Regions from separate parts of the Streptomyces sp. NPDC019443 genome, predicted to be linked through region 2. Evidence: predicted binding sites of a transcription regulator. Region 2 holds the regulator's gene; each other region holds the start of a gene.
What was found. The regulator HrcA, encoded in region 2, represses chaperone genes, less so after heat shock. The targets are predictions, from matches to a motif close to TTNGCACTCNGNNNNNCNGAGTGCNAA.

Region 1 (3,275 bases), on a different contig from region 2:
TCAGTGGCTGTGCCCGTGGCCGTGGCCCGCGTCGGCCTCCTCCTCGGCCGGCTTCTCGACGACCAGGGTCTCGGTCGTGAGCAGCAGCGAGGCGATGGACGCGGCGTTCTCCAGCGCGGAGCGCGTGACCTTGACCGGGTCGATGACGCCGGCCTTCACCAGGTCGCCGTACTCGCCGGTCGCGGCGTTGAAGCCCTGGCCCGCGTCCAGCTCCGCCACCTTGGAGGTGATGACGTAGCCCTCGAGGCCGGCGTTCTCGGCGATCCAGCGCAGCGGCTCGACGACGGCGCGGCGGACGACCGCGACACCGGTGGCCTCGTCGCCCTCCTTGCCGAGGTTGCCCTCGAGCACCTTGGCGGCGTGGACGAGCGCGGAGCCACCACCGGAGACGATGCCCTCCTCGACCGCGGCGCGGGTCGCGGAGATGGCGTCCTCCAGACGGTGCTTCTTCTCCTTCAGCTCCACCTCGGTGGCGGCGCCGACCTTGATCACGCACACGCCGCCGGCCAGCTTCGCGAGGCGCTCCTGGAGCTTCTCGCGGTCCCAGTCGGAGTCCGTGGACTCGATCTCGGCCTTGATCTGGTTGATACGGCCGACGACGTCCTCGTGGTTGCCGCCACCGTCGACGATGACGGTGTCGTCCTTGGAGACGGTCACGCGGCGGGCGGTGCCCAGCACGTCCAGACCGGCCTGGTCGAGCTTGAGGCCGACCTCCTCGGCGATGACGGTGGCACCCGTGAGGGCGGCCATGTCGCCGAGCATCGCCTTGCGGCGGTCGCCGAAGCCGGGGGCCTTGACGGCCACCGCGTTGAAGGTGCCGCGGATCTTGTTCACGACCAGGGTCGACAGGGCCTCGCCCTCGACGTCCTCGGCGATGATCAGCAGCGGCTTGGAGCCACCCGCCTGGATGACCTTCTCCAGCAGCGGCAGCAGGTCCTGGATGGAGGCGATCTTGCCCTGGTGGATCAGGATGTACGGGTCGTCGAGGACGGCCTCCATACGCTCCTGGTCGCTCACCATGTACGGCGACAGGTAGCCCTTGTCGAAGGCCATGCCCTCGGTGAAGTCGAGCTCCAGGCCGAAGGCGTTGGACTCCTCGACAGTGATGACACCGTCCTTGCCGACCTTGTCCATCGCCTCGGCGATGAGCTGGCCGACCTGCTGGTCCTGCGCGGAGAGCGCGGCGACGGCGGCGATGTCGGCCTTGTCCTCGATCGGGCGGGCGGTCGCGAGGAGTTCCTCGGAAACGGCCCTGACCGCGGCGTCGATGCCCTTCTTCAGGGCGGCCGGGGACGCGCCGGCTGCGACGTTGCGCAGGCCCTCGCGGACCAGCGCCTGGGCCAGCACGGTGGCGGTGGTGGTGCCGTCACCCGCGATGTCGTTGGTCTTGGTCGCCACCTCCTTCACCAGCTGGGCGCCGAGGTTCTCGTACGGGTCGTCGAGCTCGACCTCACGGGCGATCGTGACACCGTCGTTGGTGATGGTGGGGGCGCCGAACTTCTTGTCGATGACGACGTTGCGGCCGCGGGGGCCGATCGTCACCTTGACCGTGTCGGCAAGCTTGTTGACGCCGCGCTCGAGGGCGCGACGGGCGTCCTCGTCGAACTTCAGGATCTTCGCCATGGGAGCTTCTCTGTCCTCTCAAACGAACTGCGCCCCTGACCTCCCGGCTACATCAGTGCGGGGGCCAGGGGCGCAGATCAAACAACTTCGGGTGCGGAGTCCTCTGGGGGGCGACCCCCAGACCCCCGACCTACTTCTCGATGATCGCGAGTACGTCGCGAGCCGAGAGGACGAGGTACTCCTCGCCGTTGTACTTGACTTCGGTGCCGCCGTACTTGCTGTACAGCACGACGTCGCCGGTCTTGACGTCGAGCGGCAGACGCTCGCCGTTCTCGAAGCGACCCGGGCCCACAGCGAGGACGACGCCCTCCTGGGGCTTCTCCTTCGCGGTGTCCGGGATGACCAGGCCAGAGGCCGTGGTCTGCTCGGCGTCGAGCGGCTGGACCACAATGCGGTCCTCGAGCGGCTTGATGGCAACCTTGGAGCTGGCGGTCGTCACGATCCGACCTCCCCCTTCGGAGATCTCACGGGGCTAACTGTCTGAGGTGGCGACCAGGTGGATCCGTCGTCGCGGGTGCCGGACCTGCCCGTCGCTGTGTTGGCACTCTCCAGTGGGGAGTGCCAGACCCGAGACTATGACTGCGATTAGCACTCGGTCAAGCGGAGTGCCAATCAACGGCGCGCGCCGCGCTGATCCCGGTACGGAGAACGTCGCCCCCGGCCCATTGGTTCCGCAGGCCCGCGCCCCCGCGGCACGAGGGCTCAGACGTAGTCCTCCAGGCGCGCCACGGCGTATCCCTGCTCCTCGATACGGCGCAGCAGCCGTGCCGCGGTCCGGGCATCCGCCCTCACGATCTCACCGGGCCGCAACCGTTCGCCTTCCGCGTACTCCCGCCCCAGGACCACCGCGCGGACCCCGCAGTCAGCCGCCGCCCGCAGCGTGTCCTCGTTGTACGCGCCGCGTGGCGGGCGGAAGAGGCGGACCTCATGGTGTCCGCAGATCTCGGCGCGCTGTCCCTCGTACGAGAGCGTGCGCAGATCCGGATGCCGGGCCGTGCGGAACACGCTGACCGGCAACTTCAGCTCGCCCGCCATCCGTACGAACCGCGGATCGCGCGCCGCGCGCTCGTCGAAGGTGAGGAAGACGACCTTGTCGCGGGTGGGCACCCGGTCGACCACGGGCGGCGCCGAGAGCCGGCGTGCGGGCGGCTTCGGCGCGGCGGCCAGCGGCCGGGCCAGCCCCCACCGCCGGTGGGCGGCCCCCGGCGCGCCCGCGCCCGGCGTGACCTGCTTCGCGGCCTTGCGCCCGAGCCGCTCGATCGGGTCCACCGACTGTGCGCACCCCGCGGCGAGAAGCGCACCGGCCGCCAGCAGTCCGGCCAGCAGCCGGTGCGCCTGCGTCATACGTAGTCCTCCAGCTTTGCCACGGCGTAGCCCCTGTCGGTGACCGTCTTCATGACCCGCCGGATCATGTCGGGCATGGTGCCCTCCCAGTCCTCGCTGCCGCGGAAGTGGGTGAGGATGATGTCGCCGGGGTGCAGATCCTGGTCCCACTCCCGCCACTCCATGTGATCGGGAAACGCCTCGGCGGCCCACAGGGGCACGGCTTTCACCCCGCACGACTGGGCGGCGCGCAGGGTGTTCTTGTTGTAGTTGCCGTAAGGCGGGCGGAAGAGCGAGGGCCGTTTGCCGTACCGCTTCTCGAGCTTGGC
Region 2 (3,275 bases):
GCAGGCATGGTGCCATGTCACTCCCGCACCACCGAATCCGGCGTTCCGTTCGTTAACCGGGCAGCTTGGGGGCTCGCCCGCGAAACCCGCCACCGACAGCAACCACGAACGTCCCCCGGCCCACGGCAACCGCGAGCCCGGTGACTCCGTTTACCGGCCGTTGAACGCGTCCTTCAGGCGGGAGAACAGGCCTTGCTGGCCCGGCTGGAACTGGCCCGTCGGCCGCTCCTCCCCGCGCAGCTTCGCCAGGTCCCGCAGCAGCCGCTCCTGATCCGCGTCCAGCTTCGACGGGGTCATCACCTCGACGTGCACGATCAGGTCGCCGCGGCCCCCGCCCCGCAGGTGCGTGATGCCGCGCCCGTGCAGCGGGATCGACTGCCCCGACTGCGTGCCCGGGCGGATGTCGACGTCCTCCATGCCGTCCAGCGTCTCCAGCGGGCACTTCGTGCCCAGCGCCGCCGCCGTCATCGGGATGGTCACCGTGCAGTGCAGATCGTCGCCGCGCCGCTGGAAGACCGGGTGCGGCAGCTCGTGGATCTCGACGTACAGATCACCCGCGGGGCCGCCGCCGGGGCCGACCTCGCCCTCACCGGCGAGCTGGATGCGCGTGCCGTTGTCGACGCCGGCCGGGATCTTCACGGTCAGCGTGCGACGGGACCGGATACGGCCGTCGCCGGCGCACTCCGGGCACGGCGTCGGAACGACCGTGCCGAAGCCCTGGCACTGCGGGCACGGCCGCGACGTCATGACCTGGCCCAGGAAGGACCGCGTCACCTGCGAGACCTCACCGCGGCCGCGGCACATGTCGCAGGTCTGCGCCGAGGTACCCGGCGCCGCGCCCTCGCCCGAGCACGTCGTGCAGACGACTGCCGTGTCGACCTGGATGTCCTTGGTCGTACCGAAGGCCGCCTCGTTGAGGTCGATCTCCAGCCGGATCATCGCGTCCTGGCCGCGCCGCGTACGCGACCTCGGCCCGCGCTGCGACGCCGTACCGAAGAACGCGTCCATGATGTCCGAGAAGTTCCCGAAGCCACCGGCTCCGAAGCCGCCCGCGCCTCCGCCGCCCGCCTGCGAAAGCGGGTCCCCGCCGAGGTCGTAGACCTGCTTCTTCTGCGGGTCCGACAGCACCTCGTAGGCGGCGTTGATCTCCTTGAAGCGCTCCTGCGTCTTCGGGTCCGGATTCACATCCGGGTGGAGTTCGCGCGCAAGGCGGCGGAAGGCCTTCTTGATCTCGTCCTGCGATGCGTCGCGGCGCACGCCGAGTACGGCGTAGTAGTCCGTGGCCACTTACGACTCCGCCAGGATCTGTCCGACGTAACGTGCCACTGCGCGTACCGCTCCCATCGTTCCGGGGTAGTCCATGCGGGTCGGTCCGACCACGCCGAGTTTGGCAACTGCCTCGTCGCCCGAACCGTAGCCGACCGCGACCACGGACGTGGAGTTGAGGCCTTCATGGGCGTTCTCGTGACCGATCCGTACGGTCATGCCCATACCGCCCGATTCCTTGGCCTCGCCGAGCAGCTTGAGGAGCACCACATGCTCCTCGAGCGCCTCCAGCACCGGCCTGATCGTCAACGGGAAGTCGTGCCCGAAGCGCGTCAGGTTGGCGGTGCCGCCGATCACCAGACGCTCCTCGGTCTCCTCGACCAGGGTTTCGAGCAGGGTCGAGAGCACCGTGGAGACGGTCCCGCGGTCCTCCGCCTCGAAGGAATCGGGAAGGTCCTGCACCAGCTGCGGCACATCCGCGAAGCGGCGCCCGACGACCCGGCTGTTGAGCCGGGCCCGCAGGTCCGCGAGCGAGGTGTCACCGAACGGCGCCGCGCAGTCGATCATGCGCTGCTCGACCCGTCCGGTGTCCGTGATCAGCACCAGCATCAGCCGGGCGGGCGCGAGCGGGAGGAGCTCCACGTGCCGGACGGTGGACCGGGTCAGCGAGGGGTACTGGACGACGGCGACCTGCCGGGTCAGCTGCGCCAGCAGCCGTACCGTACGGCCCACGACGTCGTCGAGGTCGACGGCTCCGTCCAGGAAGTTCTGGATGGCGCGGCGCTCGGGCGACGACAGCGGCTTGACGCCCGCCAGCTTGTCGACGAAGAGCCGGTAGCCCTTGTCGGTCGGGATGCGTCCGGCGCTGGTGTGCGGCTGGGCGATGAACCCTTCCTCCTCCAGCACCGCCATGTCGTTGCGGACAGTGGCCGGCGAGACGCCGAGCTTATGACGCTCGGTGAGCGCCTTGGAACCGACGGGCTCCTCGGTGCCGACATAGTCCTGGACGATGGCGCGCAGCACCTCGAGTCTGCGTTCACTGAGCACCGCGCACACCTCCAGCTGTGGTCCCTGGGCGACTGCTTGGCACTCGATGCATACGAGTGCCAGCCTTTCACCGTGCCAGTGTACGGCCGTGGGGTACGCCCCTAGCAAGGGCGGCCGACCACGCTACCGTGCGACATCCCTGGTCGTTGCCGATAGCGTCCCGGTATGGACGTCAGTTGGGAAGAGTTCGGCTGGGAGCGGCTGGCCGACGGGGTGGGCCGCCGACGGATGCCGGTCTGGGACGCGACTGTGGGTCTGATCGCCGGTGACAGCGGTGTCCTCATGTACGACACGGGCTCCACACTCCGCGAGGGCGCCGAGCTCCGCACCCAGGCGCAGGGGCTGCTGGGCGGCCGCCGGGTGACGCATATCGCACTGAGCCACCCCCACTTCGACCATGTGCTGGGGACGGCGGCATTCGCGGGGGCTCAGGTGTACGGCGCGGTCGGTGTGGCCGATCTGATGAAGCGGGAGCGGGACGGGATCCGCGGCTCGGCGGTACGCCACGGGGTAGCCGAAGACGACGCGGCCCAGGCGGTCGACGTGCTGGTGGTGCCGCACCACATGGTGAGCGGGGAGTGGACGCTGGAGCTGGGCGGCCGCCAGGTGCTGCTGGCGAATGTGGGCCCAGGACATTCGGGCCACGATCTGGCGGTCCTGGTGCCGGGCAGCCCGGAGGTGGTGTTCTGCGGCGACCTGGTGGAGGAGTCGGGCGAACCCCAGGCGGGCCCGGACGCGATCCCGTCCCGCTGGCCGGCGGCGCTGGACCGGCTGCTGTCCCTGGGAGGCGAGGACGCGGTGTACGTGCCGGGGCACGGGGCGGTCGTCGACGCGGCGTTCGTACGCGCCCAACGCGACGTGCTGGCGGCGCGCTTCGGGGTGTCGTAGCGTCTGCCGAATGCGCAGCTACAGCCCCGATCTGACGCCACCTTGGAAGAAGCAGCAGCCGGCTCCCGAGGTCC
Region 3 (3,275 bases), on a different contig from region 2:
CTGCTTGAGCGGGGCCTCCAGCGCGAGCTTCACGGCGTTGGCGCCGGTCGCCTCGTCACCATCGAGGTCGAGCTTCTCGAAGACCGAGGCAGCCTGGAGCAGAGCCACGCCACCACCGGCGACGATGCCCTCCTCGACGGCGGCCTTGGCGTTGCGCACCGCGTCCTCGATGCGGTGCTTGCGCTCCTTGAGCTCGACCTCGGTCGCGGCGCCGGCCTTGATGACGGCCACGCCGCCGGCCAGCTTCGCGAGGCGCTCCTGGAGCTTCTCGCGGTCGTAGTCCGAGTCGCTGTTCTCGATCTCGGCACGGATCTGGTTCACGCGACCGGCAACCTGGTCGCTCTCACCGGCACCGTCGACGATCGTGGTCTCGTCCTTGGTGATGACGACCTTGCGGGCGCGGCCCAGCAGGTCCAGGCCGGCGTTCTCGAGCTTGAGGCCGACCTCCTCGGAGATGACCGTGCCGCCGGTGAGGATGGCGATGTCGTTCAGCATCGCCTTGCGGCGGTCGCCGAAGCCCGGAGCCTTGACGGCAACGGACTTGAAGGTGCCGCGGATCTTGTTGACGACCAGGGTCGACAGGGCCTCGCCCTCGACGTCCTCGGCGATGATCAGCAGCGGCTTGCCCGACTGCATGACCTTCTCCAGCAGCGGAAGGAGGTCCTTCACGTTGCTGACCTTGGAGTTGACGATCAGGATGTACGGGTCGTCGAGCGACGCCTCCATACGCTCCATGTCGGTGGCGAAGTACGCCGAGATGTAGCCCTTGTCGAAGCGCATACCCTCGGTGAGCTCCAGCTCCAGACCGAAGGTCTGGGACTCCTCGACGGTGATGACGCCTTCCTTGCCGACCTTGTCCATGGCCTCGGCGATGAGCTCGCCGATCTGGGTGTCGGCAGCGGAGATGGAGGCCGTCGAAGCGATCTGCTCCTTGGTCTCCACGTCCTTGGCCTGCTCGAGCAGGGCGCCGGAGACGGCCTCGACGGCCTTCTCGATGCCACGCTTGAGCGCCATGGGGTTGGCGCCGGCCGCCACGTTGCGCAGGCCCTCGCGGACGAGCGCCTGGGCGAGGACGGTCGCGGTGGTCGTACCGTCACCGGCGACGTCGTCCGTCTTCTTGGCGACTTCCTTGACCAGCTCGGCGCCGATCTTCTCGTACGGGTCCTCGAGCTCGATCTCCTTGGCGATGGAAACACCATCGTTGGTGATCGTGGGGGCGCCCCACTTCTTCTCGAGGACGACGTTCCGGCCCTTGGGGCCAAGGGTGACCTTGACGGCGTCGGCGAGCTGGTTCATCCCGCGCTCGAGACCGCGCCGTGCCTCCTCGTCGAACGCGATGATCTTGGCCATGTGAAGTGGTCCTCCCGGACTGGGGTGGATTCTCCGGACCGCGCTGGCGCCCGCGACGGACGGCCTGCAAGCCCTGTGGTTCCTTGCCCCACCTGGCCTGCGGACCTCACCGGCCCGGTCCTCGTTGTCACTCTCACTGTCAGAGTGCTAACGCAATGATTAGCACTCGACCCGGGAGAGTGCAAGCGGCTTCGAAGAAGCCCGGAGGGAGCGCGCAAGCCTGTCGCCGAGGTCCCCAACCGGGCGCAGACGCACGAGGGGCCCGCATCCCTCTTGGGATGCGGGCCCCTCGGCGTGAGTGCGTCGGTGGCCGATCGCGCCGAGATCAGACGGCGAGCTTGACCATGTCCGCCTGCGGACCCTTCTGGCCCTGCGAGATCTCGAATTCAACTCGCTGACCCTCTTCAAGGGTGCGGTACCCGTCCATCTGGATCGCGCTGTAGTGGACGAAAACATCCGCACCACCGTCGACCGCGATGAAGCCGTACCCCTTCTCCGCGTTGAACCACTTGACGGTGCCCTGAGCCATGCCTAACTCCCCTATTACTGGCCCTTGCGCAGGACCGCACTTCGCGGACCCGGGTCAGACCTCCACCCCTTGGGTGTGCGCCGGAACGCGTCGACCGCGGCTGAATGTATCTGTCCAACTGCCGTCTGCAACAGGTCAATCGGACGAGAAATCTGCGCAAGCCCGAACGGATAATTCATGTGAATTCTGTGAATTCCGGGGCAAGTCGGGCCCGACAAAAGGCGCCTACGCGACAATTCGATCGTCCACTTTGGCTGACTCTGGTCGCGCGGCGACGCATTCTCATATGCGCGCGGCACGAGCAGCGGAGGGGGCTTCCCAAAGCTTACCGCGCTCAACCCTATGGAATTACCCCCTCCGCTTCTCTTGCGGAGGGGGTAATAGCGGTAACTCTGCGAAGTCAGCAGCCGCCGGCGACAGCCGGAATGATCGAGACGCCCGCGCCGTCCGGTGTCGCGGTCTCCAGACCCTGCTCGAAGCGGACGTCGTCGTCGTTCACGTACACGTTGACGAAGCGGCGCAGCTTGCCCTGGTCGTCCAGGACACGCGCGGCGATGCCGGTGTGGTTCTTCTCCAGGTCGGCGATCACCTCGGAGAGGGTCGCGCCCTGAGCCGAGACCTCGGCCTGGCCGCCCGTGTACGTACGGAGAATGGTGGGAATGCGGACGTTGACGCTCATGCTGCGTGCCTTCCTTGGGTCTCGGGTGGTCGGTCAGCCGGCCAGGCCGGCGTCGCGGAACGCGTCCAGGCTCGGGCGGATCGTCGCGGTCGGGCCGGTCGTCGGCGCCACCGCGTCCAGCGTCTTGAGGCCGTCACCGGTGTTGAGGACGACGGTGGTGAGCGCCGGGTCGAGCACGCCCTCCTCGATCAGCTTCCTCGTGACACCCACGGTCACGCCACCCGCGGTCTCCGCAAAGATGCCTTCCGTACGGGCGAGCAGCTTGATGGCGTCGACGATCTGATCGTCGTTGACGTCCTCGACCGCCCCACCGGTGCGGCGCGCGATGTCCAGCACGTAGGGGCCGTCCGCCGGGTTGCCGATCGCCAGCGACTTGGCGATGGTGTTCGGCTTCTGCGGGCGTACGACGTCGTGCCCGGCCTTGAAGGCCGTCGACACCGGCGAGCAGCCCTCCGCCTGGGCACCGAAGATCTTGTACGGCTTGTCCTCGACCAGACCGAGCTTGATCAGCTCCTGCAGCCCCTTGTCGATCTTCGTGAGCTGCGAGCCCGAGGCGATCGGGACCACGATCTGGTCGGGCAGCCGCCAGCCGAGCTGCTCGCAGATCTCGTACGCCAGCGTCTTGGAGCCCTCGCCGTAGTACGGGCGGAGGTTGACGTTGACGAAGCCCCAGCCTTCGCCCAGCGGGTCGCCGATGAGCTCGGAGCAGAAGCGGTT

Region 1: the regulator HrcA is predicted to act here: its motif matches at 2,209-2,235, upstream of groES (co-chaperone GroES).
Region 3: the regulator HrcA is predicted to act here: its motif matches at 1,475-1,501, upstream of groL (chaperonin GroEL).

The regions. Positions count from the first base shown of each region.
Region 1 is NZ_JBIRYJ010000013.1:98,671-101,945, reverse strand. It holds gene groL (chaperonin GroEL) at 1-1,623, opposite strand; gene groES (co-chaperone GroES) at 1,754-2,062, opposite strand; gene ACH492_RS30840 (polysaccharide deacetylase family protein) at 2,326-2,967, opposite strand; gene ACH492_RS30835 (polysaccharide deacetylase family protein) at 2,964-3,275, opposite strand, start outside.
Region 2 is NZ_JBIRYJ010000006.1:230,088-233,362, reverse strand. It holds gene dnaJ (molecular chaperone DnaJ) at 151-1,287, opposite strand; gene hrcA (heat-inducible transcriptional repressor HrcA) at 1,288-2,313, opposite strand; gene ACH492_RS21125 (MBL fold metallo-hydrolase) at 2,479-3,201, shown strand; gene ACH492_RS21120 (DUF3097 domain-containing protein) at 3,212-3,275, shown strand, end outside.
Region 3 is NZ_JBIRYJ010000004.1:537,340-540,614, forward strand. It holds gene groL (chaperonin GroEL) at 1-1,350, opposite strand, end outside; gene ACH492_RS16635 (cold-shock protein) at 1,676-1,879, opposite strand; gene ACH492_RS16640 (MoaD/ThiS family protein) at 2,280-2,558, opposite strand; gene thrC (threonine synthase) at 2,592-3,275, opposite strand, start outside.